4 regions of the Bacillus sp. AP8 genome follow, and region 2 is predicted to be linked to each of the others. Evidence: predicted binding sites of a transcription regulator. Region 2 holds the regulator's gene; each other region holds the start of a gene.
The links. Region 2 encodes NrdR, which represses ribonucleotide reductase genes. Its sites were predicted from a motif close to AACACNATATATNGTGTT; they were not measured.
Positions count from the first base shown of each region.

Region 1: nrdI (class Ib ribonucleoside-diphosphate reductase assembly flavoprotein NrdI) is a predicted target of NrdR. The motif match lies at 5,293-5,310, and genes of this name have one in related genera.
Region 3: BN349_RS11860 (vitamin B12-dependent ribonucleotide reductase) is a predicted target of NrdR. The motif match lies at 2,937-2,954, and genes of this name have one in related genera.
Region 4: BN349_RS17935 (anaerobic ribonucleoside triphosphate reductase) is a predicted target of NrdR. The motif match lies at 3,910-3,927, and genes of this name have one in related genera.

Region 1 covers NZ_CAPG01000027.1:346,695-354,423, reverse strand. Annotated here, with positions in the region: gene BN349_RS06475 (hypothetical protein) at 9-446, opposite strand; gene BN349_RS06470 (hypothetical protein) at 573-869, opposite strand; gene BN349_RS06465 (dUTP diphosphatase) at 1,188-1,622, opposite strand; gene nrdF (class 1b ribonucleoside-diphosphate reductase subunit beta) at 1,646-2,620, opposite strand; gene nrdE (class 1b ribonucleoside-diphosphate reductase subunit alpha) at 2,639-4,738, opposite strand; gene nrdI (class Ib ribonucleoside-diphosphate reductase assembly flavoprotein NrdI) at 4,704-5,087, opposite strand; gene BN349_RS25840 (hypothetical protein) at 5,846-6,022, opposite strand; gene BN349_RS26610 (hypothetical protein) at 6,368-6,496, opposite strand; gene BN349_RS06435 (helix-turn-helix domain-containing protein) at 6,635-7,516, opposite strand.
Region 2 covers NZ_CAPG01000051.1:41,900-49,628, forward strand. Annotated here, with positions in the region: gene thrS (threonine--tRNA ligase) at 1-369, opposite strand, end outside; T-box leader at 441-685, opposite strand; gene ytxC (sporulation protein YtxC) at 755-1,612, opposite strand; gene dnaI (primosomal protein DnaI) at 2,008-2,943, opposite strand; gene BN349_RS13570 (replication initiation and membrane attachment family protein) at 2,960-4,372, opposite strand; gene nrdR (transcriptional regulator NrdR) at 4,431-4,889, opposite strand; gene BN349_RS13585 (glyceraldehyde-3-phosphate dehydrogenase) at 5,338-6,369, opposite strand; gene hutG (formimidoylglutamase) at 6,594-7,538, opposite strand; gene hutI (imidazolonepropionase) at 7,519-7,729, opposite strand, start outside.
Region 3 covers NZ_CAPG01000040.1:6,277-14,005, reverse strand. Annotated here, with positions in the region: gene gcvPB (aminomethyl-transferring glycine dehydrogenase subunit GcvPB) at 1-995, shown strand, start outside; gene BN349_RS11870 (rhodanese-like domain-containing protein) at 1,086-1,502, opposite strand; gene BN349_RS11865 (lipoate--protein ligase family protein) at 1,636-2,472, shown strand; gene BN349_RS11860 (vitamin B12-dependent ribonucleotide reductase) at 3,050-5,608, shown strand; gene splB (spore photoproduct lyase) at 5,827-6,852, shown strand; gene BN349_RS11850 (patatin-like phospholipase family protein) at 7,334-7,729, shown strand, end outside.
Region 4 covers NZ_CAPG01000074.1:80,191-87,919, reverse strand. Annotated here, with positions in the region: gene BN349_RS17955 (DeoR/GlpR family DNA-binding transcription regulator) at 1-101, shown strand, start outside; gene pfkB (1-phosphofructokinase) at 98-1,009, shown strand; gene BN349_RS17945 (PTS fructose transporter subunit IIABC) at 1,025-2,899, shown strand; gene BN349_RS17940 (TetR/AcrR family transcriptional regulator) at 3,054-3,707, shown strand; gene BN349_RS17935 (anaerobic ribonucleoside triphosphate reductase) at 3,973-6,330, shown strand; gene nrdG (anaerobic ribonucleoside-triphosphate reductase activating protein) at 6,344-6,859, shown strand; gene BN349_RS17925 (NETI motif-containing protein) at 7,072-7,266, shown strand; purine riboswitch at 7,345-7,446, shown strand.

The sequences.
Region 1 (7,729 bases), on a different contig from region 2:
TCCTGCTATTACCTACCTGACACAGTGGTAAACGAGTCATTTTTACCATTATTAAAAAGCAGAATGGTATCGTATTTTTTATTAAATTTCACTTCATATAGCATCTGTTTTTGTAGATTCTTTTGTTCATCACTAGTTGTAGCAGCTTGTTCAATAAATAATTTTATCGTTTGTTTTTCACTTTTCACATCGAAATTCTTATAGAAAACAGCCTCATTCTCTACTTCCTGGTTCTTTCCGTTAAAGAAAACAAAAAGTCTTTTTCCTTTATCTTGATACAAATAGATACCATTTTTATCTGTAGAAGCATTTACAAATGACTGAATATCTTCATCAGTATCTTCTAATTTAACCTCGGAAAACGTAAGCTTTTTATTATCATTATTTGAACTACAGCCAGCAGCAAGTAGTAAGAATAATAAAGTACCACAAACAAGCTTTTTCACATTTATCCCTCCACTAGCGTTTTGCATTCTATATGTTATACGATTTACATGTTAATTCGTTTCACTTCTAAAATCACATATAAAAAGGGCACCTAAAAATTTTAGATACCCCTGATGTTCACTCAATTAGTGATTTTCGGAATGAAATAAGTGTCTTGCTTGTCGTTTATAAATAACAAAACTACTAATGATGAATGATAGTAAACCACATTCAAAAAATAGACTTCCCGATTCGAGAACATTTATATTACTCCAGCTACCAACAAAAAAATATTCCACAAATATTACACAACCTACTACCAGAAATAATCTTGAAATGATAATTGAAAGGATTCGTTGATCCTTTATTAATGCCAATAGAAAAATGACTGACATCAGACCAACTACAATGAGATCAACAGACGGAGAAAGTATTACGTTCATACATATCACCTCATAGATTCATTTTACATTTCATCACTTTAAAATTGTTTAATTTTAACAAATATAGTGTAAAATGTATTGTTTTTTATTATACTCCCCGTTAACAAAAAATTCAAAATATTTATCTTGTTTTTTTAAAAATATAAAAGGTTGTTTCAAATGTGAGTTTTATCACTTTTGAAACAACCTTTTATGTAGATATTTTCTTACTTTCTACCAAAAACAGAAATTCCTGTGCTTTGCTTTCTTTCATGGAATGTAAAATGTAAGAGGGTGTCCACCGCCTATTACTTTTGGACACCCTCTTTGATTCATCATTTATTTTGTTCCTGTTGAACCTAATCCGCCTCTGCTTACACGATCTAATTCTTCCACTTCTAGTATTTCTACTGTTTCCATTTTTTTATTAATTCGGAATTGGCAAATACGATCACCTTTTTGTATTACTGTATCTCGCATGGCTAATGCAGGGAAGAACCATTGATCGTCATTGCCACAGTATGATTCATCAATGACTGCATATGAGTTCGTTTGTAAAATCCCAAAATTCTTAAATGTGCTAGAACGAGGTACAACATTTGCCTCATATCCAGCAGGTAACTTCATTCCAACACCAAGAGGAATTAAATGAAAATCGAATTGCTTTAATTCCACAGTAGCAGCAGCACGTAAATCAATCCAATCTCCAATGGCAATTTTATTGATTTTTTCTATTTCTTTGTCGAAATACTTTACTTTAATTTGTTTTGTCACGTTCTTCTTTGCTCCTAACTATTTTACTTATCAAAATAGAAATCTTCGTCCTTCACATGCTCAACTAAAGCTTTTTTATAACCATTACCTTTCATGGAGAAGAAATCGTGTGATTTCGTTTTCGTATCAAGACCATTTAACACAATTGGATTTACATCTTCCTCTTCAAATTCCGGCTCAAATCCTAAATTTTGAAGTGCCTTATTTGCATTGTAGCGAACAAATTTCTTAACATCTGATGTTAAGTTAACCTGGTCGTAAACATCAGCTGTGTACAGCATTTCATTCTCATACAATTGATGAAGTAAATCAAGAGCAAATTTCTTCAATTCTACCTTTGTTTGTTCATCTTGATTATTATAAATTTCTTGTGCTAATAAACCAATGTATACACCATGAATGGCTTCATCACGAATGATTAAGTTGATGATTTCTCCAGCTTGCATAAGCTTCCCTTGACCATAAAAATATAAAGGATAATAAAAACCACTATAAAAAAGAAAGCTTTCTAAATAAACGGAAGCAACCATAGCTTTATATAAGCTTATTGAATCATCTTCTTTAATTTGATCGTAAATACCGACAATCATCTTTGCTTTATTTTGTAAATATTTATTTTCTTTTACCCATTCAAACACATCATTAATTTCCTCTGTAGAAGCAAGAGTTAGAAATATATTTGAATATGATTTCGCGTGTACGGCGTTTTCCATCATAGCCATAAAATTGAGAACTGCTTTTCGTTGATGACCTTCTACTCTCTCTGCAATTCTTGGCATTCCAGTATTACCTTGCTCAGTGTCTAAAAGTGTTAACCCCGCTAACACTTTTTTATACGTATCTTTTTCTTGATCATTTAAAAATTTCCAAGTAAGTAAATCTCCATTTAAACTGATCTCCTCTGGTAGCCAAAACTGTTTCGTATTTTGATTGTAAAACATTTGTGTAAAATTATCATCATGCTTTGACCAATTGGCTGCATCAAAAACTTTGCTCATTATCCAGTTTCCCCTTCCTTAAATCGTACAAGACAGACATCCTTCTTGACCTGTATCCTTCGTTCTAGCGTAATATAATGTTTTAATTCCTTTATGGTGAGCATATAGGTCAATCTTATTTAAATCTCTTGTTGTCATCGTATCTTTTAAGAAAAGAGTGAAAGAAATTCCTTGATCGACGTGGCGCTGAATAGTAGCAATCATATCAACTACTCTAAACATATCCATATCATATGCCTCTTTGAAAAAGAACCAGTTTTCTCTGCTTAAATACGGCATTGGATAATAGGTCTTAGAGTTACCGTACGTTCTCTCTTCAATACGTTCCATAATTGGCATAACGGATGCTGTAGCTGATTGAACATACGAAATAGAGCCAGTAGGTGCAATGCAGAGACGGTAACTATTCGTTAAGCCGTATTTCATAACATTGTCCTTTAGCTTACACCAATCTTCAATAGTTGGTATATCCATTCCTTCAAACAAAGATTTCACTTTATCGGATTTTGGTGAAAAATCTTCCCGCAAGTATTGATTAAAGTACTCGCCCGTTGCATATGTTGACTCTTCAAATCGATAATATTTGATACCAGTTTCTTTCGCAATTTCCATAGATCGCTCGATCGAATAATAATTCATCATCATGAAAAATGTGTTAGCAAAATCTCTTGCTTCCTCACTTTCATAATTGATTTTATTTTTAGCTAAGTATCCATGCAAATTCATAGCACCTAGCCCAACACTTCTCATTAATTTATTCCCTTTTTGTACAGCTGGAGCATTTTTAATACTCGTTTTTTCCGATACAATTGTTAATGCATCAATACTTAATTTAACGGTTTCTTTAATACTTTTATTATCCATCACATTTACGATATTAAGAGATGCTAAATTACAAGAAATATCTAAGCCAATATCATCTTCCTCACCATAGTCCGTATAATTAGATGGAATAGAAGCCTGTAACACTTCTGAACATAAGTTGCTAAATTTCACTTCTGAAATATGGTTATTTGTATGAACATGATTAACATTATCTTTAAACATAATGTACGGATAACCAGACTCAAATCGAAGCGCGGCAATTTTCTCCAATAATCTTCTTGGATTTAATTTATCCTTACGAACATTCGGATTATCCACTAGTTCATCGTACATGTCATCTATATTTAATTCATCTAAATGCTGTCCATATTCTTTATAAACCGAATAAGGATAGAACACATACATATCTTTATCTTCTCTTGCTAACTCGATAAATTTATCCGGTATAACCACTCCAATTGATAAAGTTTTCACACGAACATCTTCATCAGCAGATATCTTTTTCGTTTCAAGAAAATCGTTAATATCCTTATGAAAAATATTGAGATAAACTGCTCCAGAGCCTTGACGTTGACCCATTTGATCAGCATATCGGAATGCATGGTCTAACAGCTTCATAACGCCAACTACACCTTTTGTTGCATTTTCAATATCTTTAATAGGCTCACCCTTCGCACGAATTTTTGATAAATTCGTTGAAACGCCTCCACCTACTTTTGACAATTGCATTGCAATGTTCTCACCCATAGAAATATCATTCAAAGAATCATTCATCTCTAAAAGGAAGCAGCTTACAAGCTCACCTCTTCTTTTACGCCCTGCATTAAGGAATGTAGGGGTAGCAGGCTGAAACTCTTGGTTAATTAACATCTTTGTTAATTTTTTTGCTTTTTCAAAATCGCCATCAGCTAGATATAAAGCCACAATCGCAATACGATCTTCGTATCTCTCAAGAATTTTCGCTTTATCATTTGTTTTTAAAGCATAGTCATTATAAAACTTGAAAGCTGACATATATGAAGAAAAACGAAATTTTCTTTCATAAGCGATATCATATATTTCTTTTATTTGCTCATAAGAGTATTTATTTAGAAACTCTTCCTCATAGTAATCATTCTTAATTAGATAGTCTAATTTTTCTTTTAAATCATGAAAAAAGACCGTGTTTTGATTAATGTTATCTACAAAATAACTGTGAGCAGCTTCTCTGTCTTTCTCAAATTGAAAAACACCATCTTTTTTAATCATTATTTCGTTGTTAAGCTTTAACCATTTCGGAATTTGTTCTTTCATCTAACTGTGCAACCCCCTGTTTAAAAACCTCAATATCTTGTTTTGTTCCACTTAATTCGAATTTTAAAAGAAGAGGCACTAGATATTTATTGGAAATTCGCTCACCCGCTTTACCAAAATTGGCTCCCCATACTCTATTACCACTTGTCGCAACCCCTTGTAGGAAAGGGTAATTATTCGATAAAAAATCGATCGTACTCTTTGGAACTTCACCAAATCCTACTGTATACGTAACAAGAATAAAAGGCTCCTTCACAATCAGGCCCTCCGTAATTTTTTGAGCTTTGGATTCTACTTTTTGAATAAAACGTTTTACATTACCTGTTAAACTATCATATACAATTAACATAGTATTTCCATTCACACCTCAACTTCAAATTCAATTCGACACACATTTTCCATTATAGCAAAATCTCATAATAAAATATGTATTCAGAATCATCTAAGCTTTACTTCCTAGGTATCTAGCATTATGATATATGTATTATCGAAAACTTGAATAATTCTCTTCAAATCAAAATACTACTACATATAGTATCAATAATCAAGATTATAATACTATAACTTGTGTTTGTGGTATTTTTCTATAAAATTCGACAAATCATTGATTATCGTACATGAAGCCTAGCCAACTCTATTCTTTCTTACACAATACCTATTCATATTTTGTCGTTTTTTTGTTTATAGCGATATATAGACATGGCTAAATGTCTGAAAATCAAAAAGTTGAAGCAAAACTAGTAAAAGATGAATCAAATTGGGTGGAAGTTAAACTGTTTTACTAGAAAATTGAACCTCATAAATTACTACTATAGGAACTTATTATTACCTAAAACAAACAGATCCTAAATTAGGCTTTGCTTGTTCGTTTACGACTATTCTATTCCTGGTCTAAAACGCTTTAAGTTAGGAAGTTGAACCAAAACTACCTAAAGTTGAATCAATTTGATTGAAAATTGAACGATATATCCAGAAAGTTGAACCACATTCCTCGAAAGTTGAATATCATCTCATAAATTTCAACAATACTTTATGTCTTAATCATAATCAGACAGTAAAAAGCAGTGCTTCACGAAAAATAAGCACTGCTTTTTGGAAACCTATATGTTACGCCTTTCTTCTAAAACCTCTTATTGTTTCAGAATCCTTTATATGTATGCCCTCATTAACTTCGATTCCTTCATTGTTATCGATAAACTGATCCATTTCCATTTCTGTTGCAAACCATTTGAAATATGAAACACCATCTTTTGAATACGTTAATAAATATGGATTATTTCTCATCTTCTTGTCCTCCTTATTGAACACATATTTCATTTACCCAAGTGATTACCTTGTTAAACCTAATTTATTAATATTTTTACAAATCTAGTAATACTCAAAAAACTTTTATACAAAATAGTATTTTATTAATTAACGCTCAGAATCTCACTTTTCGCTAGATTAGCGTAGATTTTACAGTCGTTTCGGAACTAATTTCAAAATTCACGGAATTCAGTTAATAAGAGCTAAAAAAAAACCAAAGATTAAACTCTTTGGTTTAAAAGATGGTAGATTAAGGTAGAACATGTATAATGAATGGAAAAATGATTACTCTTGAAGTAGTTTTCTTATGTAGTTTGGTTTAGATTAATGTTGTGTCGGTAATAAGTCAGTTGGCATAATTGGACTTCCGCCGCCTTGAGGAACTACTCCTCCTGCAAACGCAAAACCAAATAATGCAGCTGCAACACATACTTGGGCAATAACTTTCTTCATTCTTCATCTCTCCTTTCCATTTTCTATATCATACAATAAAACAAAATATCATATTTTCTTCAAAAACGAGCAAATTTCGATATTTTAATACGATATTCTCTCGTATTCTTCGTTTTGCATATAATCATATAATGATAGTTATATTTTAACTTGTTGCTCTTTCATTTCTTCTTTTACTAAGTCAGACATTTGGATTTTTTTCTCCAAATTAAAAATATGTATAGAGTCTTTGAAGTATGGTGTAGAATCTTGTTTTTTGTCTAACTTCGATAAACAATAACCGACCATAAATAAATGCTCTCCTAATAAATAAAGCGTTTCCTTATTCAAGCATAAGCTAACACCTTTTCTAGCGTACTCCAAACCTTCTTCAAAACGTTCCATTTGTACTAACACTCTTGATAATCCATAAAACACACGAAGTTTCAACTTATAATTTTTTCTTTGAGGGAGCTGATTGATCTTATTCAAAGCCTCATAATAGATGTCTAATGCATTGTCTAGCTTATTTTCATCATCGTGAATAACGGCCATACTTAAATAAATTTCAATCTCATTTTCTTTCAAAAATTGGTCCTTCATTTTGGTTAATTCTAAAGCTTCTTTTAATAGCTGGATAGCTAAATCTTTATTATTTTCTAAATAATAAATACAAATTGCTTCATGCCATAGAAGAAACTGTTTATTTAACGTCGTTTGAAAAAGCTGACTGCTTTTTTCTTTTTTTATAATGTAGGAGATGGAAACATAATCCCTATTGCGTATGAATTTTCTAATGATATTCTTTACTTCTTCAACATAATCTAAATTAGGTGAATCCATTTTATGAAAGAAATAATTCATATCTACGCCTAGTTTCTTTGATATTTCATATAGCGTATTGCTATATGGATATTCATCACCTGTTTCAAGCTTGCTAATTTGGGCTTGGGAGCAAATCCCTTCTGCCAATTCAGCTTGTGACAGTCCAAGCTGTTGCCTTAATTCTTTAATTATTTTACCTAATTGTTGTTTTTCCAAATATACTCTTCCCCTCACATACTCATTAGATTCATTATTATAGAATACATGATTGTGTTTATGGATTGTCATGAGCAATTAGTTACATTTTTCAGATTTTTTAGTTAATTTTACATAACCTTTTCTTTTTTGCCAAAATGAATCTACTTATACATTACCATAAAACTTCAAAATTTATCCATATTTTATGCTATAATTACAATATTAATAGAG
Region 2 (7,729 bases):
TGGAAGATCATCAGTTGAAATTGGTTGATCCACATCGATGTCATAATAGAAACCACCTTCGATTACAGGACCTACACCAAGCTTAACATTTTCTTTTCCGTAAATTCTTTTAACAGCTTGAGCCATTAAGTGAGCTGTACTATGGCGAAGAATTTCTAGTGCCTCAGCAGAATCTTCAGTAATAATCTCAATAGAAGCGTCTTCTGTTATTGGACGTTTCAAATCAAATAATGTACCATTCACTTTTCCAGCAAGTGATTTTTTTCTTAACCCTGGACTTATAGAAGCGGCAATTTGTTCAGTTGTTGTTCCATTAGCAAACTCCTTTACAGTGCCATCTGGGAAAGTAATTTTTAGCATTTCAGACATATTGTTTCCTCCTTTAAATTTCAGGGGTCAGAGCATTTTAGACATAATAAAAAGCCCGCCCCTGTATGAAATACAGGGACGAGCTATACGTTTATAACCCGCGGTTCCACCCTTGTTTCATTTATTCTCATTTGAAAAATAAATGACTCTTAAGAAAGCTGTTAACGGCAGCGTCCGTCAGCTATTACTCGATCTTCTTTCACAGCTGAAGTTTAGAGGTGGTAAGTAAAGCGCTAGGATAGGAAGCTTACAGCCTATAGACTTCCCTCTCTAAAAACCATCACAAAATTACTCTTGTCCTCATCATCACTTTTTTCATATAGTAGTTTGATTATGTAAGATATTATAAATTGTTATGTAAGTAAAAGCAAGTGAGGTTTCACATTTAAGTACTTTTCATTTGTGCGTCTATTTTATTTGATTCAAAACGAGCAATTGGTAAAATTTGAACCCTCTCTTCAAATATCCGTTGAATGGTGATAATTAAAGGATAATCATCTTGATCGCAATATATATATAGATTTCTTGGCGCAATTGAGATAAGTGGAGCAAGTACATGAGAGTCTATATACATCGGATAGTCATAAAAGAGCTTACGATCAATAAACTGTTTTACTTCTTCTTTTTCCAATTCGGAAAAAAATTCATTGTAAAACTTGAAGTCCTTCTGATGCACAAGATGAAGCTCCTCCATCGAAGGAGATTTAGATAGCATAAAAGCTCTTAGCTTATGAAGAAAATGCTGAAACTCCTGTTCCATTTTATACTCATCAATTGCAATTTCTACATAATCCAATAAATAATTCATCACACCCTTCATTCTAAATTTCAGAAAAGAAGGAAATGACAAAGAAACCTTTCTTTCAAAAATTACAGCTAAGCTGTGATCAATTTTTTGTCTTAATTCATTCCAAAATGCTTCATTCTTCCTTTTATCCTCCTGCATAACCGACACTGCCATTTCAACAATTTGATCGCATTCTTCTTTGTCACTAAAGTAGAATTTTTCACGAACAATCTTTAAAAGCCATTGAAGGAATAAATCATCGCGAATAAATGATAAAATAGCTTCACGAGTAATTTCAAGCAACTTTACATAATTGTCCTCCTCTACTACAAGTGAAATCGAATCATTTTGATAATAATTTATATATGAAAGTAAATCATTATTTTTAAATTGTTGAGAAAAGATATGCATAATACGCTCTGCTTGTTCTTTCGTTTCAAAATAAATATGTACCAATAATACCCCTCCTAGCCAAACGTTCCATATATGTATATGGAAAGATGTCCTTATTTAGAAGTAGTAAGAATAAGAAAAAGCATCACCCCTATTTTTGGGGATAATTGCGCATTTTAACAAAGGAGTTTGCACATACCATAAAACGAATATAAACGGAGAACTAAGAGCGGACAACGAGCATACTTGGCACATAGGACTTGTGAAATCTCGAACCTTCCGGCTCCTATTTAAAAACAATAAACTTTTAGGAAGCAACCTTTTACAAAAATGAATTACACTCTACTTTAAAATAAGACGATATTGTTGAAAATGACGAACAAAAATAAGCCATGCTCCGCAAAATCTGAGCATGGCTTATAAATCTCACAACAAATATTCCATTATAATGTGAAAAACTATTCGTTTCTTCTATTTTCTCCATCTAGCAGATACGGTTCTGCTAATGTTCGAATTCGTTCCATAATCCGAGCAGCTTTTACCTCTTCTTTTTCCCCTTTTTGCGAATACGTTAAATGATTTTCTAGTTGCTTAAAATCAAAATTTGAAGTAAAAAATGTAGGTAATTTATCAGCCATTCGATGCTGTAAAATTGGACCTAGTACTTCATCCCTTGCCCAGCTAGACATCGTTTCTGCCCCAATGTCATCTAGCATTAGAATAGGTGCTGTCTTCACAAATTCAAGCTTAGTATTTAATGTTTGATCACCAATAGCAGATTTTATTTCACGTAAAAAATCAGGTACATACACTAATAACGAGGATACGTTTTTATCAGCTAGATTATTGGCAACTGCGCCAAGCAAGTAAGTCTTCCCAACTCCAAAGGATCCGTGCAAATAAAGTGCTTTCGGACTTTCACCATTCATATACGATTCAATAAAGTGGTGTGCAGCCTTCACGGCTTTCATTTTACCTACTGTATTAATATCAATCGTTTTTAAAGTGGCTAACAGAATATCTTGCGGTATATACAAGCTTTGAATTAATTTTTCTCTCTTTCTTCTTTCATCATCCCTAATTTTCTTCTCACAAGGCTCGTAAAATAATTCGATCGATTTCCCCTGTAATTTCAAGCGAGGTACATAGCCCTTCATCATATTTGTACAATCTAATAAGGTATGACACTTGGAGCAATCTCTCGTTTGTGTTGTATACTCATAAAGCTTCATTAAACTTTTTTCTATGATTTCAGAATCAATAGAAGAACTATGGCTTTTTAAAAAAGTGACAACATCAGGATGTGATAAGACTTCACTCCTTATCGCTTCATATCGCTTAGAAAATGAATCCGTATGGGTGAGCTTGCCGAAGCTTTGATTAATTTTTTTCACAACTATCACCCTTTATTTAATATTTTTCTCTAAGTTCTGCTTCTAACTTCTCTTTTTCTGCTAGGAAATCTGCATTTTCTTCCGTTTCTTTAGTATTTGAATGATCGGCTTCTATTTGATTTGTTTCCCTATTTTTTGCATCTTTTAACCAATCAGGGACAATTTCTGTTCTAATAACTTTTTTGGTCTTAGAATAGGATTGTTTTTGCTTTGAATTACGTTTTTGATCTTTCTCATATTCTTTTTTAGCCAAATCCATTGCTGCTTTAACGGTCTTAACATTTTTCCTTGCCCAATGGCTGGCAATTGTTTTCACGTATGCCTTTGGAAACTTTCGATCATTTTTAATCATAACGTATTCTATCAGAACATTCATTACACCTGGTAATAATTTTTGTTCAATCATAACCTCTTCAACAATTTTAAGCTCTGTCAACGTAGGCTCGACTCCACCACCATATTGAATCAGCAATTCTCTAGGCGAAACTTGTTCAAGATGTTGAATCCATTCCTCTTCTTTTGTTTTCGGTTTTTCTGTATGTCTATATTTAATAGGTTGCACTTGTTCAACTAAAGAAGGTAGTTCCTGATTATATTCGATTTGATACCAATCTCGCGCTGCTCTACGCAATTCTTCCATATCGATTTCATCATCGCTAATAACCGCTCTCATAACAATGGATTGCATGGCAATGGGGTTTATTCCATATATGTATGAAAGCTTAGCGATTGTCATTTGAATATCCTTCGTAAATGCCTTTTCTGAGATAAGCGTAGACTTCATTCCAGCAAAGAATAAACCAAAATCAAAATGCTCTGCAAAACCATCTAATTCTTGTGATTCCATTCGGCTAACAAAGGATTGTCCATGCTCGACTTCTAAGTCTTGCCTAGATTCTTCTGACACATAAAGCGAATCAAGATGCGAAGAAGCAAATACTTCAGGAAACGTTTTGGTTGTTTCTTGATAGCCCTTCACATCCATTGCTTCATCACTAAAGAAATGCTTTAGTTTAGCAAACTGACTTTTCCCTATCTTTTTATATAAATATACATTTAACATGCCATCTGTAAAAAATTGCTCTGGATTTAGAGGAGCCATCAATTCATATAATAATGATGTTGCTTCTTGACTTGATTGCTTATACACCTTCAACAGTCCAATCCCTTCAAGTCTACTTCTTGCTTCATAAATTTCCTTTAATGACAGTCCCATCATATTCATTAAACAATAATGATTACTATCTTTCGACCATAATCTGTTACTCTCAATTTCACTCCATAGCGTCATATATAAACTAACACTTAATGGACCAATAAGAGGCTGATATAGCAATGTAATGATTTTTCGGTCATACTCTCCAAGCATTCCTTTTGTCATAACCTGATATTGATCAACAGGAAGGAGTTGCTGCCAATGTTTCATCATCACAATTCAAACCTTTCAATTTTCAAGTCTTTGAAAAAAAGAGCTAAAAATTCAGCTCTTAACGTTCTTTATTAATTAAATCTTTCAACTCGTCAATAAAAACATTAATATCCTTAAATTGACGATATACGGATGCAAATCGTACATAAGAAACTTCATCAAGTTTCGCTAATCGATTCATTACCATATCACCAATTATCTCACTTTTCACTTCAGAAATACCACTACTTCGTAATTCTTTTTCAATATCTAAAATGAGATCTTCTAGATTTTTCAACGAAACAGGTCGTTTTTCACAGGACTTTATTAAACCTCTTAAAATTTTATCTCCTGAAAATTCTTCACGAGTACCATCTTTCTTCACAACAATTAAAGGCATTTCTTCTACTTTTTCAAAAGTCGTAAAACGGAATCCACAACTTTCACACTCTCTCCTTCTTCTAGTCGCTCGACCTTCATCAATCGGACGAGAATCTAAAACTCGAGTTCCGTTATGTTGACAACTAGGACATTTCATATGATCAACTCCGTTATTATAATAATCGGCATAAGTATTTTAATTTGTCAGACGTTGTATTGTACCCTTATATTATAAAAAACATTGATGTTTCACAATAGTAAAAGCTAAAACACCTATATATGTTGTATATTTTAAACATAATAGGAGATTTCATCAAATAATACAGGAGATATATAATTGATTATTCTTTAATCTTTTGTTATCCATTCACAATAATAAGCATTAAAAAAAGAGGTGTAAAAACACCTCTTTAAAATGGTCACTCTTTCTCATGATGCTTCCTTCCCACTATTTGCCCATTCCTCGTGGTATTCCTACATTTTTTTCAGTCTCAACACCGAATAGTGTATCTTTTATCAATTGATTTTAATTTTTCTAAGCTTTTTTCACAAAAAAAAGCTAAAAGAAGCAAGAGTACTTCTTTTAGCTCTTATACGATTGATACTTATCCGACTGCAACACTTTCAAGAGCAAGCAACTCTTTAGCTACAAGTTTAGTTAAATCTACTACTCGACATGAATATCCCCATTCATTGTCGTACCAAGCTAATACTTTCACTTTGTTATCTCCAATTACCATTGTGGAAAGGCCATCAATAATAGATGAATGTGAATTAGTATTAAAATCAATAGAAACTAAAGGTTCTTCAGTATATTGAATAATCCCTTTAAGCGCTCCTTCTGAAGCCGTAACAAAAGCACTGTTCACTTCTTCGGCTGTTACATTACACTCTAAGTCAACTACAAGGTCAACCAATGAAACATTTGATGTTGGTACACGTAGTGACATACCATGTAATTTCCCTTTTAATTCAGGTAGTACAAGTGACAACGCTTTCGCAGCACCTGTAGTTGTAGGAATAATACTTTGTGCACAAGCTCTAGCTCTTCTTAGATCTTTATGTGGATTATCTAAGTTTTTTTGATCATTTGTATATGCATGAACAGTTGTCATTAATCCATTGATAATTCCAAATTGCTCATTTAAAACTTTTGCTACTGGAGCTAGGCAGTTTGTTGTACAAGAAGCATTTGAGATAACATCATGTTCTTCTATATTTAATACCCCTTCATTAACACCCATTACAATTGTAACATCTTCATTTTTCCCAGGAGCTGATAAGATTACTTTTTTCGCTCCTGCTTCTAAATGCATGGCTGCTTTTTCTCGCTCATTAAATTTACCAGTTGCTTCAATCACAATATCAATATTCATATCTTTCCATGGTAATTCTCTTGGATCACGATTACTTAATAGCATAATACGTTTTCCATTAACAACTAATGAATTATCTTCTGCAATTACTTCTCCATCAAATTTCCCATGGTTTGTATCATATTTGATTAAGTGAGCTAATGTCTCTGCAGGATATGAGGCATTAACAGCCACAAGATCTACTGTATTGTCTAAAATCATTCTTCTAAAAACCATTCTCCCAATTCGTCCAAACCCATTGATCGCAATTCGTGCCTTCATTTTTCGGCCCCTCCCGAATTAATGTTATACTCAAAAGTACCTTATATGTCATTAGTATAACACAATACATTTTAATTGCGACAAAAATATGCTCAATTGTTCTATTTTTTTGAAAAAAATAAGCAAATATCACATTTTCAACATCCTATTTCTTTTTGACACAAACTCAATATCTCTTATATATTCAACGGTTCTTATGATAGAAATGAAGAATAAACGAATTGTTATTTTAAATGGTTAAGGAATGTTAAAATAACGTAAGCTGCTAGATTACTTGTTAAATTTCTAATATCCTTTGAAGGATCAATTTCTACAATGTCTATCGCTTTTACTTTTGAATACTCGGCAATTGTAGCCACACTTGTTAACAATTCTCTTGAAGTAAGTCCGTATGGATTTGGCGCTGGACAAGCTGGAGCAAATGCTTGATCAATCACATCCATATCTAATGAAATATATATAATCTCTACTTCCGAGCTCAATCTTACTAATTCCTTACGAATTATGGAAGTAAGTCCTAGTGTATCTATATCACCCATTGTGTACACATGAACCCCCTGCTCCCGGACATAGTGATCATATTCTTCTGCATTAGCAAAATCACGAATACCTATTTGAACAAGATGCTGTCCCTCGATAATATCGCCATCTAATAAACTACGAAAAGGAGTTCCGTTCGTCCGTCCACCATCTTCTAAATTCCGCACATCATGATGCGCATCAAATTGAATGACACCTATCTTCCCCTTTGCTTCCGCAAAAGCTTTTATAACTGGGAAACTAATCCCATGATCACCACCAAGAAAAATAAAAGTATCACAAATCTCTGATTGCAATATTTCCTTTACACTTAAATATTGACGATTGATTGTTTCTTCATTATCTGTTGGATGGATAGTCACATCACCAAAATCAATAATATCTTTAAAAGGAAGGTTTCTTCGCCTTTCACTACTATACACGCTATACGAATACAGAGCATTTCTAATAGCACTAGGAGCATTAGCCGCCAATGACAACGTAATAGATGACTTTGAAGATGGGAGTCCAAGCATGCCAACCTCTCCCTTAACACCTGCTTTGTAGGGTAATAAGCATTCACTCGTTTTTTTTACAAAACGATCCTTAAAAATAGCATTTGTCCCATGATTACAATATTGAAACGTCACGTAATCTCTCCTTTTTCCAAATGGTTTTACCATTGATAAAAACCTCATTAGCATGGTTAATGCCATAGTGATACGGTAGATATGTGTAATTTGGAATATTCCATATAACAAAGTTTGCAGCGTCTCCTATATTTAACGCACCTGCTACCTCTGATTTACCTATTGCATAAGCCGCATTAATGGTGACAGCA
Region 3 (7,729 bases), on a different contig from region 2:
AAAACGGTGATACAGAGCGTACAAAAGTTATTGTACCAGATTCAGCTCATGGAACTAACCCTGCTTCTGCTACGGTGGCAGGTTTTGAAACAGTGACAGTTAAATCGAATGACCAAGGGTTGGTCGATCTTGAAGATTTAAGACGAGTGGTTGGTAAGGATACAGCAGCCTTGATGCTTACAAATCCAAATACGCTTGGTTTATTTGAAGAGCATATTTTAGAAATGGCAGAAATCGTTCATGATGCAGGTGGAAAGCTGTATTATGATGGAGCGAATTTGAATGCTGTATTATCTAAAGCTCGTCCAGGAGATATGGGCTTTGACGTTGTACATTTAAATTTACACAAAACGTTTACAGGTCCTCATGGTGGTGGGGGTCCTGGGTCAGGTCCTGTTGGTGTGAAGAAAGAGTTAATTCCATTCCTTCCTGCCCCAGTTATTGTTAAAGAAAATGATTTATATAACTTGGACTATAATCGTCCACTTTCTATTGGACGTGTTAAACCGTTTTACGGTAACTTTGGTATAAATGTTCGTGCCTATACGTATATTCGTTCTATGGGGCCAGATGGGTTAAAAGCCGTAACGGAATATGCTGTATTAAATGCGAACTATATGATGAGAAAATTAGCACCTTATTTTGATTTACCATATGATCGTCATTGTAAGCATGAATTCGTTCTTAGTGGCAGACGTCAAAAGAAATTAGGTGTTCGTACTTTAGATATCGCAAAACGACTGCTTGATTTTGGATATCATCCACCGACTACTTATTTCCCGTTGAATGTAGAGGAATGTATGATGATTGAGCCTACTGAAACAGAAAGTAAGGAAACGTTAGATGGATTTATTAATACAATGATACAAATTGCTAAAGAAGCAGAAGAAACTCCAGATATTGTATTGGAGGCACCTCACACGACTGTTATTAAACGATTGGATGAAACAATGGCAGCTCGTAAGCCTATTCTTAGATATACGAAGGAAAAATAGAAAACGAGACTGATGAGAACAAATCATGCCTCGAAAATATAAGGAAGGGCTGTCCCATTAGGTGACAGCCCTTCCTTGTATAATTGTAAATTATTGTTTTCTTTTAATTTTACCAGTCCATTGTTTAAATCCGCCTTTTAAATGGAATAGTTGTCTATAGCCCTTTTTATAAAGCAGTTGAGCAGCACGACCACTACGAAGTCCACTTTGGCAGTATAAATATACAGGTTTATCTGGACGTATTTCTTTTAAACGTGTTTTCATTTGAGACATTGGAATGTTTCTTGCCCCAAGGATGTGTCCACCTTCAAATTCATTTGGTTCGCGAACATCGATTAGTTGAGCCTTACGGTATCCTTCAATAAATTCTTCTTGAGTTAACGTTTTTACAGCTCTTTTTGTCGCCCACAAATTATAAAGAGTGTACACAATAATAGCTACTAATAGTACAAGTAAATATCCTAGCAATATTAAAACTCCTCTCACCCTAAAAAACGATACAATCATTATTTATTATAATATTGTCTTCATATAATATCAAAGAAATTTCACAATCCGTTGATTTAAAAACAATTCTTTGTCTAACATATACTTTTTTGTTATTCTTATAAAGATTATTTGATAAGGGTGGTTTACAAATATGGTGCAAGAGACTTGGGCGTTTATTGATTCTGGCAATTGTTCACCAGGTTATAATATGGCAATGGATGAGATGCTTTTACAATGGCATAGTGAGGGGAAAATTCCACCTGTTATTCGATTTTATGGATGGAATCCTGCTACACTCTCAATTGGTTACTTCCAAAAAGCTGAAAAGGAAATAAATATACATAAAGTAAAAGAATCAGGATTAGGATTTGTCCGTAGAGCTACTGGAGGCAGAGCTGTCTTACATGAGCATGAGCTAACTTATAGTGTTATAGTTACGGAAGATCATAAAAACATGCCGAAGAATGTAACTGAAGCATATCGTGTTATTTCTGAAGGGATATTAAAGGGATTTCAAAACCTCGATTTTAATGCATACTTTGCTGTACCTGAAACAGAAGAAGATAGAAATAAACTGAAAGATCCTAAATCTTCGATTTGTTTCGATGCACCAAGTTGGTATGAGTTAGTTGTTGAAGGTAGAAAGGTAGCGGGAAGTGCTCAAACAAGGCAAAAAGGTGTCATATTGCAACATGGCTCGATTTTGCTAGATTTAGAAAGTGAAAAACTATTTGATTTATTTCTATTTAAAAATGAACGTTTGAAAGAAAGAATGTTTGAAAGCTTTAAAAACAAAGCAGTAGCGATTAACGATCTTTCTGATCGAATCATTACTCTTGAAGAAGCAAAAGTAGCCTTTAAAAAAGGATTTTCAGAAGGTTTGGGTGTTACGTTACAAGATTATCAGCTTTCAGAAGGTCAACAAAATGATATACTAAAATTAAGTAAAGAAAAATATGAAAGTGACGAATGGAATTTTATGCGATGAACGGTTATCCGTCATCGCTTTTTTGTTGTTTAGGAAATGATAAAATTTTGACCTATGGATCGTTTGCTTTAGAAAATGTTGAAGTCTAGCTCCTTCACCTAAGCCCTCGAGGTCATGAGCCAATCCGTCAGAAGCTCAAAGAGCAACCTTCTAGCCAGCTTGTCTTATGTTTGGCCGGGGGTAATCAAGCGCTAATGCTTTTATTGTTCAATGTCACCAAATTGCAAAAAGTAAAGAAAAATATTTTTTATTTCATTTTTTGTGAAAAAGGAATAATCCAATAAAGTAAAGGGTTCGTCTTAAAATAAAAAAATGCAACTCTAAAAAATTTTGAAATAAAGTTAGAAAAAACGAAAAATGATAAAAATTCTATACTTATCTCGTTTTTTCGACCTTTTTCACGTTTGACAAAATTGTTTTTATTTCTACAAAAACACTATATATTGATATGTATAATTATGGAGAACTCAATATATTGTATTTAAAGAGACAATGTGATAAATTTAATTATACTTTAATAAACTCAGCAATTATGTGTAATTATATATTTTATGGTAGTGAAAAAGGAGAGGTAACAATGTCTGTTGCGATTTTAGAAACCATGAAGCAAAATATCAAGAGGTTAAATCAGGATATCAAACTATTTCCACAAGTTCATCCTATAACAGCCGATATGAAGCTGACTCATCAAGGAGTCTCTCGTCTTGTTATGATCGATCGATATTCATTTAAAGATACGGAAAAAATTACTTTATCTGAGGGCGATTTTGTTGTTTTAACAATAAAAGAAGATCCGAAATTCCCGGCACGAGGTTTAGGACATATTGTGAGCATTGACTGGCAACAGAAGAAAGCTAGGGTTCAGGTTGAAGACGAATTTAGAGGAGCTTTGGATAAGCCAGAAGAAATAGAATCAGGTATCGTCAATCGATCATTAGATGTTATGGAAAAGCCACTTGAGATATTTTATGAGCAAATTGCTAAAAGAAATGCAACGGGATTAGCTGCAGTCGAAACAACTGAAGAGAAGCGCAAAGAATGGTTTGAAAAATTTTATGAAGAGTTATCTAGTTTAAATTTCGTACCAGCTGGAAGAGTATTGTACGGAGCAGGATCTAATACAGATGTAACGTATTTTAATTGCTATGTTATGCCGTTTGTAGCAGATTCTCGTGATGGGATATCTGAGCATAGAAAGCAAGTTATGGAAATCATGAGTCGTGGAGGTGGAGTAGGAACGAACGGATCAACTCTACGTCCAAGAAATACACTAGCAAAGGGTGTGAATGGGAAATCTTCAGGTTCAGTATCTTGGTTAGATGATATAGCTAAGCTGACTCATTTAGTTGAACAAGGTGGTTCAAGACGTGGTGCGCAAATGATTATGCTCGCTGATTGGCATCCTGATATTGTCGAATTTATTATTTCTAAAATGCAAAATCCACGTATCTTACGATATTTAATGGAAAATACAAACGATGAAACGATTAAAAAATATGCTAATGAAAAGCTAAAGTTTACACCTTTAACTGAACAAGAAAGAACAATGTATCAAGGGGTTGTAAACTATAAAAATATACCAGGTTTAGGTGGATTTAATGAACAAAATATTCGTGAAGCAGAGGAAAAACTTCTAACAGGTGGAACATACAGCGTTCATAACCCGGAATTTCTAACAGGTGCTAATATATCCGTTTGTTTAACGAAGGATTTCATGGATGCTGTTGAAAATGATAGTGATTATGAATTGAAATTTCCAGATGTCGAGAACTATAGCAAAGAAGAAATGGACATTTATAATGAAGAATGGAAAAATGTCGGTGATGTTAGAGCATGGGAGAAGCTTGGACATAAAGTAAGAGTATACCGTACGATTAAAGCAAAAGAGCTTTGGAATTTAATCAATATTTGTGCTACTTATTCTGCAGAGCCTGGGATTTTCTTTATTGATAATGCGAATGATATGACCAATGCGAAAGCTTATGGACAACAAGTGGTAGCAACGAATCCATGTGGAGAGCAACCTTTAGCTCCATATTCTGTTTGTAATTTAGCTGCTATTAATTTAGCGATGATGGTTAATAAAAAGACGAAAACAGTTGATTATACGAAGCTTAAACGCACGGTAGAGGTTGGTGTTCGTATGCAAGACAATGTTATTGATGCAACACCATATTTTCTTGAGGAAAATAAAAAGCAAGCTTTAGGTGAACGTCGTGTAGGATTAGGTGTAATGGGATTACACGATTTATTAATTTATTGCGAAGCAGCTTATGGAAGCGCACAAGCAAACCAGATAGTTGATCAAGTGTTTGAGGTAATTGCTACTACAGCTTACGCGGCTTCAATTGAACTAGCTAAAGAAAAAGGAAGTTTTCCTTTCTTGGTTGGTCCAAATCATGAAGAAACAAATACCTTACGTGAAAATTTTGTTTCAACTGGTTTTATGAAGAAAATGCCTTCTAGTATAAAATCTGACATTAAAAAGTACGGAATACGTAATTCACATTTATTAACCGTAGCTCCAACAGGAAGTACAGGTACAATGGTAGGTGTTTCTACAGGTCTTGAACCATACTTCTCCTTTACGTATTTCAGAAGTGGCCGTTTAGGTAAGTTCATTGAAGTGAAAGCTGATATTGTACAGGAATATTTACAACAAAATCCAGAGGCAAAACCTAATGATTTACCATCCTGGTTCATTTCAGCTATGGAATTATCGCCAGAAGCACATGCAGATGTACAATGTATTATCCAAAGATGGATTGATAGTTCGATCTCTAAAACAGTAAATGCACCAAAAGGGTACAGTGTAGAACAAGTAGAAAAAGTGTATGAGCGATTATATAAAGGCGGTGCAAAAGGTGGTACAGTATACGTCGATGGCAGTCGCGATTCTCAAGTTCTAACTCTTAAAGCAGAAGAAAATCATTTTGAACAACAATCTTTTGAACTCGAAGATGATCAGGCAAAGGTTGTATTAGTTGATACGATCAATGAATTACGTTCTACAAAGGTGACGATTGGTTCAGAAGTGGGGAATACTTGTCCAGTATGTCGAAAAGGTGAGGTTCAAGAAATGGGTGGCTGTAACACATGTACAAATTGTGGAGCACAGCTGAAATGTGGTTTATAAAAAAACATTAAATAATGGGTGGTGAAAAGAGCGTTCAAATTGAACGCTCTTTTTTCTGCAACGACCTTCAATACCATAATATGATATACGCAGTCACTTAAGTTAGTCCATTCAATGAAACAAATAGAGGGATTCGGAAATAAAATTTCCAACTTTTTTATTGAGTGTTGGCTCGTATGGTTGAGGAGAATAAATCTTAAAAGAAATGGGTGATGACTTTGAAACCCTTTATCCCTCAACTTGTCTATATTGAACCACAAGCGCTTGAGTATCCTCTTGGTCGAGAATTAAAAGCAAAATTTGAAAGCATGAATATAGAAATGAAAGAAACAACATCTCATAATCAAATTCGAAATTTGCCTGGAGAAACCGATTTACAGAAATATCGAACTGCTAAATCAACATTGGTTGTTGGTGTTAGGAGAACGTTGAAATTTGATACATCAAAGCCTTCTGCAGAATATGCTATTCCACTAGCTACTGGTTGTATGGGGCACTGTCATTATTGTTATTTACAAACCACTCTCGGTAGCAAGCCTTATATTCGTACTTATGTCAATTTAGAAGAGATATTTGATCAAGCAGATCAATATATGAATGAACGAAAACCTGAAATTACGCGTTTTGAGGCAGCATGTACTTCGGATATTGTAGGTATTGATCATTTAACTCATTCCTTAAAGAAAGCCATTGAATTTATAGGGACACGTGAATTTGGAAGATTACGTTTTGTAACAAAATTTCATCATGTCGACCATTTACTCGATGCAAAGCATAATGGACACACTCGTTTTCGTTTTAGCGTTAATTCTAGATACGTCATAAAAAATTTTGAACCAGGTACATCGAATTTTTATCAGAGATTGGAAGCTGCTAAAAAGGTGGCAAATGCTGGATATCCTTTAGGCTTTATTGTAGCTCCAATCTATATGCATCAAGATTGGAAGGATGGTTATTATGAATTGTTTGAACGTTTGAAGGAATCATTAAATGGCATTCAGATTTCCAACTTAACTTTTGAATTAATTCAGCACCGTTTTACAAAACCTGCAAAGAAAATGATTCAGAAGCATTATCCCAAAACAAAATTAGAATTAGACGAAGAAAAAAGAAAGTATAAATGGGGAAAATATGGAATTGGAAAATACATTTATCAAAAAGAGGACGCGGCAGATTTAGAAGAAACGCTTTCTAGTTTTATTAAGTATTTTTTCCCTGATGCAGAAATACTGTATTTTACGTAAAGGTTGTTTACTAAAAGATTGTTGTTTTTAAATAAGGAGCGAGACTCTTGCGGGAGCAGCTGGATAGGTGAGATTCCATAGGGCATTTATGTACCAAGGATGCTCAGCGCCCGCCCAATGGAAAGTGAGCATCCTGGAGTGGAATTTAAACGAAGCCTGTATTCAATACTTATTCATAGGCAACAAAGTATGCGAAAACACCCAACGTAAAAAACAATGAGGTTACACCAATAAAGCCATCTCAGAGTTGATTTGATATCGGCATCTGAGATGGTTTTATTTCTATGGGGCTTTTTAACTAAAATGCGCAATGTAGATAGCTATCTGTAGGAAAATACTGTTCTTCCTAAACTCCTTACTTGTCCGTGGTAATAAAGTATGCGAAAAAAGCCTTTTTATAAAAGACAAACTCATTCAGTAATAAATTCGTTCCTAAGCGCTTAAAAATGTAAAAAGACTTCCTTTTGAGGGGGGGACGATGATGCTCATCGATGGTGTTTTTTCGGGTGGAGGAATAAAAGGGTATGCCTTGATAGGGGCGTATCAAATTTTGGAGGAAAAAGGTTATAGGTTTAAAAGAACAGCAGGAACAAGTGCAGGTTCTATTATTGCAGCCTTTATTATGGCAGGATATACAGGGAAAGAAATTGAAAAGATGATGCTAGAATTAAATACAGAAATATTATTAGATGAAAGATTGGGAGTTCGTATTCCGTTTGCAAAATGGCTATTATTGTATTGGAAAATGGGGTTATTTAAAGGTGATAATCTTGAAAGTTGGCTGGGAGAAAAATTGGCTGCAAAAGGGATACATAACTTCTCTCATCTTCCAGAAGGCTCATTTCGTGTTGTAGCCTCAGATGTTACCCATGGAGAA
Region 4 (7,729 bases), on a different contig from region 2:
TAGCCAATGTAGAGCAAGCAACAATTATTACCTCGAATGTTGAGCAATCACTTGTTCAGCAATATGTAGAAATAACAAATATGAAGGTTGTGACACCGTGATTTATACAGTAACTCTGAATCCATCAATTGACTATATCGTTGAGGTGGATAATTTTCAACTAGATCATTTAAATCGTATGGATCGTGAAAGTAAATTTCCTGGAGGAAAAGGAATTAACGTATCGCGAGTACTAACAAACGTTGATGTTCCTTCGAAAGCATTAGGTTTTCTTGGAGGTTTTACAGGAAGCTTCATTCAAGATTTCTTGAAAAATGAAGGTGTAACTACCGATTTTGTTCAAGTGAAAGAAGATTCAAGAATTAATATTAAATTGAAGACTGGGAAAGAAACCGAAATCAATGGTATGGGACCAACATTAAGCGAGCAAAATATTCAGGAACTTTATAGCAAGCTGGATGAATTGCAAGCTGGTGACATACTTGTTTTAGCTGGAAGTATTCCACCTTCAATTTCACAAACTTTTTATTCGGATTTGGTCAAAAAATATAGCCAAATGGGTGTAAAAGTTGTGGTTGATGCTGGAGGAAAAGTATTGGCAGAAGTATTGGCAGATAAACCATTTCTGGTAAAACCAAATCATCATGAGTTAGGTGAATTATTTGGAACAGAAATTAAAACGGTTGAAGAAGTCATTCCTTATGGAAAAAAGGTTGTGGAAATGGGAGCTGAAAATGTCATTGTTTCCATGGCTGGCGATGGTGCTCTTCTTTTTACAAATGGAGATGTATACACCGCTACGATACCTAAAGGAAAAGTGCTTAATTCTGTTGGTGCAGGAGATTCGCTCGTTGCAGGTTTTATCGGAACTTATTCAAAAGAACATGATTTTATAAAAGCTTTCCAAGTAGCAGTAGCAACAGGAAGTGCAACAGCATTTAGCCAGGATTTAGCATCAAAAGAGAAAATTGATTCTTTATTAGATCAAGTAACTATCAAGAAATTATAAGTTAGGTGGGACACCATGAAAATTACGGATTTATTAAAAAAAGACACCGTTATAATTCATTTGGCTTCTACGAGTAAAGCAGAAGCAATAGATGAAATGACTAAAAAATTAGAAGAAGCTGGTCGTTTAAATAGTCTAGAGGGATATCGTGAAGCGATATTAACTCGAGAATCGCAAAGTACAACAGGAATTGGTGAAGGGATTGCTATTCCTCATGCGAAAACGGATGCAGTTAAAATTCCTTCTATATTATTTGCAAAATCAGAGCAAGGTGTTGATTATGAATCATTAGATGGGCAACCAGCTCATCTATTATTTATGATTGCTGCGAGTGCAGGTGCTAATAACGAGCATCTTGAAACACTATCACGTCTTTCATCTCTGCTAATGGATGCCAAGTTTCGTGAAGATTTATTAGCCGCTCAAACTCCAGATGAAGTGATTTCAATTATTGATAAAAAAGAAAAAGAAGAAGATGGTGAAGAAGAAACCGTTGATGTTTCAAAGGATGAGCAATTGGTACTTGCTGTTACAGCTTGTCCAACTGGAATTGCTCACACATATATGGCGGCAGATGCATTGAAAGCAAAGGCCAAGGAAAGAGGCATTGCTATTAAAGTTGAAACAAATGGTTCAACAGGTGTTAAAGGAGAATTAACGCCAGAGGAAATTGAGAAAGCAACTGCTATCATTGTGGCGGCAGATAAACAAGTAGCTATGGATCGTTTCGCAGGTAAGCATGTCATTAAAGTTCCTGTTGCAGCAGGTATTCGTAAAACAGATGAATTGCTTGATCGTGCTTTACAACAAGATGCTCCAATTTATCAAGCAACTGGAGAAGCAGCAAGTGATGCTAATTCTAGTTCATCAACTAAAGGCGGATTTAGTGAGTATTTCTATAAGCCATTAATGAATGGTGTTTCTAATATGCTTCCATTTGTAGTAGGTGGCGGTTTATTAATTGCCCTGTCCTTCTTAATTGGTGGTATTAATGCAGAAGGAACTATTGCGGAAGCGCTAAATTCAATTGGTGGCGGAAGTATAGGAGCATTTGCCTTATTAGTTCCTGTACTAGCAGGTTTTATCGCGATGGGAATTGCTGACCGTCCTGCATTTGCGCCAGGTATGGTAGGTGGACTTTTAGCTGCAAGTGGTGGTGCTGGATTTTTAGGTGGTCTAGTTGCTGGTTTCTTAGCTGGTTATGTAGTCATCGGATTGAAAAAATTATTCTCAGGCTTACCACAATCATTTGAAGGAATTAAACCAGTATTATTATATCCTTTCTTTGGTATGCTACTTGTTGGTTTAATTATGATTTTTGTTGTTAATACACCAGTTAAATTCGCAATGGATGGCTTAACTAACTGGTTAAACGGCTTAACTGGAACAAATATTGTATTATTAGGTGTTATTCTTGCAGGTATGATGGCAGTTGATATGGGTGGTCCTATTAACAAAGCTGCATTTACTTTTGGTATTGCTATGATTGATGCTGGTAACTATGTGCCTCAAGCAGCGGTAATGATTGGTGGGATGGTGCCACCACTTGGTTTGGCTCTTGCTACAACATTCTTTAAAAATAAATTTACCTTAGCTGAACGTGATGCTGGTAAAACAAACTACGTAATGGGACTATCCTTTATTACAGAAGGAGCAATTCCTTTTGCAGCGGCTGATCCAATAAGAGTAATAGTAAGTTCTGTTATTGGTGCAGCTGTAGCTGGTGGTCTAGCTTTATTCTTTGGTTGTACATTACAAGCTCCACATGGTGGTATCTTTGTTATTTGGGCAGTTAAAAATCCATTAATGTACTTCGTTTCACTATTAATTGGTTCTATTATTACAGCAGTCCTTGTTGGATTCTGGAAGAAACCAGTTCAAGAAAAATAATTATGAAAAAAGGTCTCATCTTATAATATAAGTATAAGTTGAGACCTTTTTTAATTACCCACAATACTTCAGCGTTTTTCGATAAATTGACATTATCCCGATATTTTGTTAGCATTTTCTACTATTAGTATGACCAAAAGGGTGTGTTATGTTCATGAGTTCTCATGAGAGTTTAGCAATGGATAGACATAATGGCAAAACGAAAAGGAAGAATAGCATTGTTGCTGCCGCTGAAAAACTATTTATTCAAAAAGGTTATGAGAAAACGACAATGCAAGATATAGCAAATGAATTGGACATTGGGGTTGCCACTGTATTTCGTTATTTTCCAAAAAAAGAGAAGCTTTTTGTTGCTGTAGCTGTATATATTATGGAAAAAAATATCGCTACTTTCGAGTCTTTTGCTAATCTTGATATCACTTGTATTGAAAAACTAGATAAAATTTTTGAATTCTTTATGTCATTACATTTAACTAAATTCACTAACCAAACAAAATTATTAGAAGCATTTGAAAGCTATGCAGCTCTATCTCCAGAACCGTTAGAAGATATTGATCAATACTATGATGCAATTTTGAAAAACTCTAAAATATTTGAGTCGATAATTGAAAATGGTAAGCAGGATGGGTCAATTCGAACTGATATTGAAATAACAGAAGCTTTTATATCTATTACACATGCTTTTATGAGCTTTTCCAAAAAGCTTAGTTTGTTTCAAAGTATTAGTATCACAGAATCTGGTGTTGAATCAGAAAAACAGCAGGCTATTGTAAAGAATATTTTTCTTGATTATTTACGAGCTAAATAGACATATAGATGATGTGGATTATTTACTAATTCTAAAAAGTGGTAAGGGAAAATGGATAAAAAGTGAACATTTTTTGCTAGTTTATCGAAATCTATTGGTATATTTTTTAACCTCATTGACGCTAAAAAACTATTTTGTTACATTAAAGATAATTAAAAAATGCTCCCTTTAACTTATGTTGAAGGGCATTTTTTTGATTTTTCATACTACATATAGTGTTAATGTTTTGATTATATTCCATATATTGTGTAAGGGGTTGGCTGTTTTGATAAAAGAGGTAAGTAAACGCGATGGTAGAACTATTCCATTTAATGAAGAGAAGATTACGAGAGCGATTTTTTTAGCTGCATCGCAGGTAGCAGAAAATGAAGGTAAAAAGGCTGATTATCATTTATCAGAGCTACTTACTAAAGAAGTTGTAAACGTAATTAATAAACAGTATCTAGGTAAAATTCCTAGTGTTGAGGAGATACAAGATATAGTCGTAAAAATATTAATAAAAAATGGTCACGCCAAAACAAGCGAACAGTATATTTTATATCGTGGTGAACGTAATAGAGTTCGACATTCCAAAAGTAGATTAATGAAATCCATTAAAGAAATAACGTTTGTTGATGCTAATGATGCAGATATTAAACGTGAAAATGCAAATATAGATGGAAATACTGCGATGGGTACGATGCTGCAATATGGTAGCACCGTTTCTAAAGAATTCTGTAAGACAAATATGTTAAAACCTGAACATGTAATTGCTCATGATAAAGGAGATATTCATATTCATGATATGGATTTTTTAAACATGGGTACTTTAACATGCTGTCAAATTGATATAAGAAAATTGTTCGAGGGTGGATTTTCCACGGGGCATGGATTTTTGAGAGAGCCAAATGATATTGCTAGTTATGCAGCATTGGCAGCGATTGCTATTCAAAGTAACCAAAATGATCAACATGGTGGACAAAGTATTCCATTCTTTGATTACGGTTTAGCTGAAGGGGTGAAAAAAACATTTAAAAAATCTTATATGAGCCATTTGATGAAAGCACTTCAGTTGTTTGAAGACTTAGATGATCAAGAAGTAGTGTGTGTATCAGAAATTGTGCAGAAAGTAGAATTACAAACTAAAAGTGAATTGCAACTCGCTTTATCCGATGAATACCGTGAAGTAGAAAAAGAGATATTAATGCGTACTTTTGCAATTGGAGAAGAACTTGTGGAGAAGATTCAAGCTTTTTCTTACAAAGAAGCTCACAAAGAAACCAATAGAAAGACATACCAGGCTATGGAGGCATTTATTCATAATCTAAATACGATGCATTCACGTGCTGGTGCACAAGTTCCCTTTTCAAGTGTAAACTTCGGCACAGACACTTCAGCTGAAGGAAGAATGATTACAGAAAATTTATTGCTTTCATTAGAGAGTGGGCTTGGTAATGGAGAGACACCGATTTTTCCAATCTTAATATTTAAGGTAAAAGAAGGAGTAACTTTAAATCCTGGAGACCCTAACTATGATTTATTTAAGTTGGCATGTCGTGTCTCGGCTAAACGTCTGTTTCCTAACTTCAGCTTCTTAGATGCGCCATTTAATGCTCAGTATTATCAAGAAGGTAGACCGGAAACAGAGGCTACGTATATGGGCTGTAGAACTCGTGTATTAGGCAATGTTTGTGGTGAAGAAGTAGTAAGTGGTCGTGGAAATCTTTCTTTTACAACAGTGAATTTGCCTCGATTAGGAATTAAGCATGGAATGCTGCAAACTGGCGAAGCGGATTTAAAGGCATTTTTTACAGAACTAGATGAAAAGATTGATTTAGTTATAGAACAGTTATTAGAAAGAATGATGGTACAAGGGAATAAAAAGGTAAAGAACTTTCCTTTCCTAATGGGACAAAATATTTGGACTGGCTCTGATAAGTTGGATTGGGATGATTCATTAGCTGAGGTTATTAAGCAAGGAACATTAACAATCGGATTTATTGGATTGGCTGAATGTTTGGTTGCCTTAACAGGTAAGCATCACGGAGAAAGTGAAGAATCACAAAAATTAGGATTAAAAATTATTCAACATATGAGAAAACGAATGGATGAAGCATCTGAAAAATATCATTTGAATTTTTCATTAATTGCAACGCCTGCAGAAGGATTATCAGGTAGATTTACAGCCATTGATCGAAAAGAATATGGTGAACTAAAAGGCATTACAGATCGTGAGTATTATACAAATTCTTTTCATGTACCTGTGTACTATAAGATTAATGCGTTTGATAAAATCAAGACGGAAGCACCTTATCATGAATTAACGAATGCAGGTCATATTACCTATATAGAATTGGATGGAAATCCTTCAAATAATCTAGAAGCTTTTGAAAGTATTATTCATGCCATGAAAGATTTAGGAATTGGATATGGTAGTATTAATCACCCGGTTGATCGTGATCCTATTTGTGGGTATTCTGGAGTTATTGAAGGTGATATATGTCCATCATGTGGCAGAAAAGAAGAAGACGGAGACATTCCATTTGAAAGAATACGTCGAATAACAGGTTACTTAGTTGGAACAGTAGATCGATTTAATAATGCTAAAAAAGCAGAAGTACGAGATCGTGTAAAGCATTTTTAAAAGGAGATAAAGAATGAAAGTTAGAGTGGCAGCACCTTTAACGTACGACAGTATTGTTGATGGCCCAGGTTTAAGAATGGTGTTATGGACACAAGGCTGTGTACACCGTTGTAAAGGATGTCATAATCCACAAACTCATGATCCTTTAGGTGGTTTTGAGTTAGACTGTAACGATATTATTCATCAAATGAGGAACGCTAAATTGCAAAAAGGTATTACTTTTTCAGGTGGAGATCCATTTCTACAGCCAAAAGCTTTACTATCTATTGCTATAGAAGCGAGAAAATTAGGCTTAGATGTTTGGGCATATAGCGGATATCGTTGGGAAGAATTAATAAATAAAAACAATCCTAATTATGAGGATAATTTATTATTGCTAAGAGAAATTGATGTTTTAGTTGATGGGAGATTTATTGAAAAACAAAAATCTATTGAATTACTCTTTCGAGGATCAGCTAATCAAAGAATTATTGATGTTCAACAATCATTAAAATCGCTTGACGTTGTTCTAGTTCCAAGATATATGTAACGAAAAGAGTGTCACAGAAGCTATGCTTTTGTTGGCACTCTTTTTTAATGAGTTTAAAGGAACTTAGGATAAAATAGGATTCTCTATAATATGGAGAAGAAGAAGAAGAGTGTATAATATATTGTGAAAATACCATTGCTATGATGGTCTTGTCTTCATATAGTATATTGGTTACACTAACGTAAAAGACGTGATGGAGGGCAGTAGAAGTTATGGCTGCAAAAAAGAAATTTGAAGTAGAAGAATATGAAACAATAGATGCATGTTTAGATCGAATGAAATTGGAAGGATATATGCCTATAAAGCGGATTGAGAAACCCATCTTTAAGGAAGTAATTGAGAATGGTAAGACTAATTACGAGCCTTCAGGGAGAAAAATTATCTTCGAAGCGATGAAAATAGAGTAAAAAACGAACGTTAGTTTTAGATGTTGTTTAATTGTTCGATTTTATATTGACAACAAATATAAAGGATTGTTAATATGTAACTACAATATATGTGTCTCTCATATAATCTTGGGGATATGGCCCATAAGTTTCTACCCAATTACCGTAAATGATTGGACTATGAGAGAAAGTATAATCTATTTTAGGGTAAACTGTTTAACTCTTTAACGAGTTATTATACATAACTATTCCCGAATAGTTTACTTTCTCTTGCAGAAGTGAACTATTCGTTTTTTTGTTTATAAAGCGGGTATCGATATATGAAAAAAGATATATCTCGTTTTGTATGAAATGATATGCCTCATATGAATTTTGGAAGAAGTAGTCTGATTATACAGAAGGTTAATGTTATACTACAATAGTTTATCTTATGCTGGTCGGAGCTAAACAGCCGTTTCAGCATTTCATATTGTCTAGCTTCAGT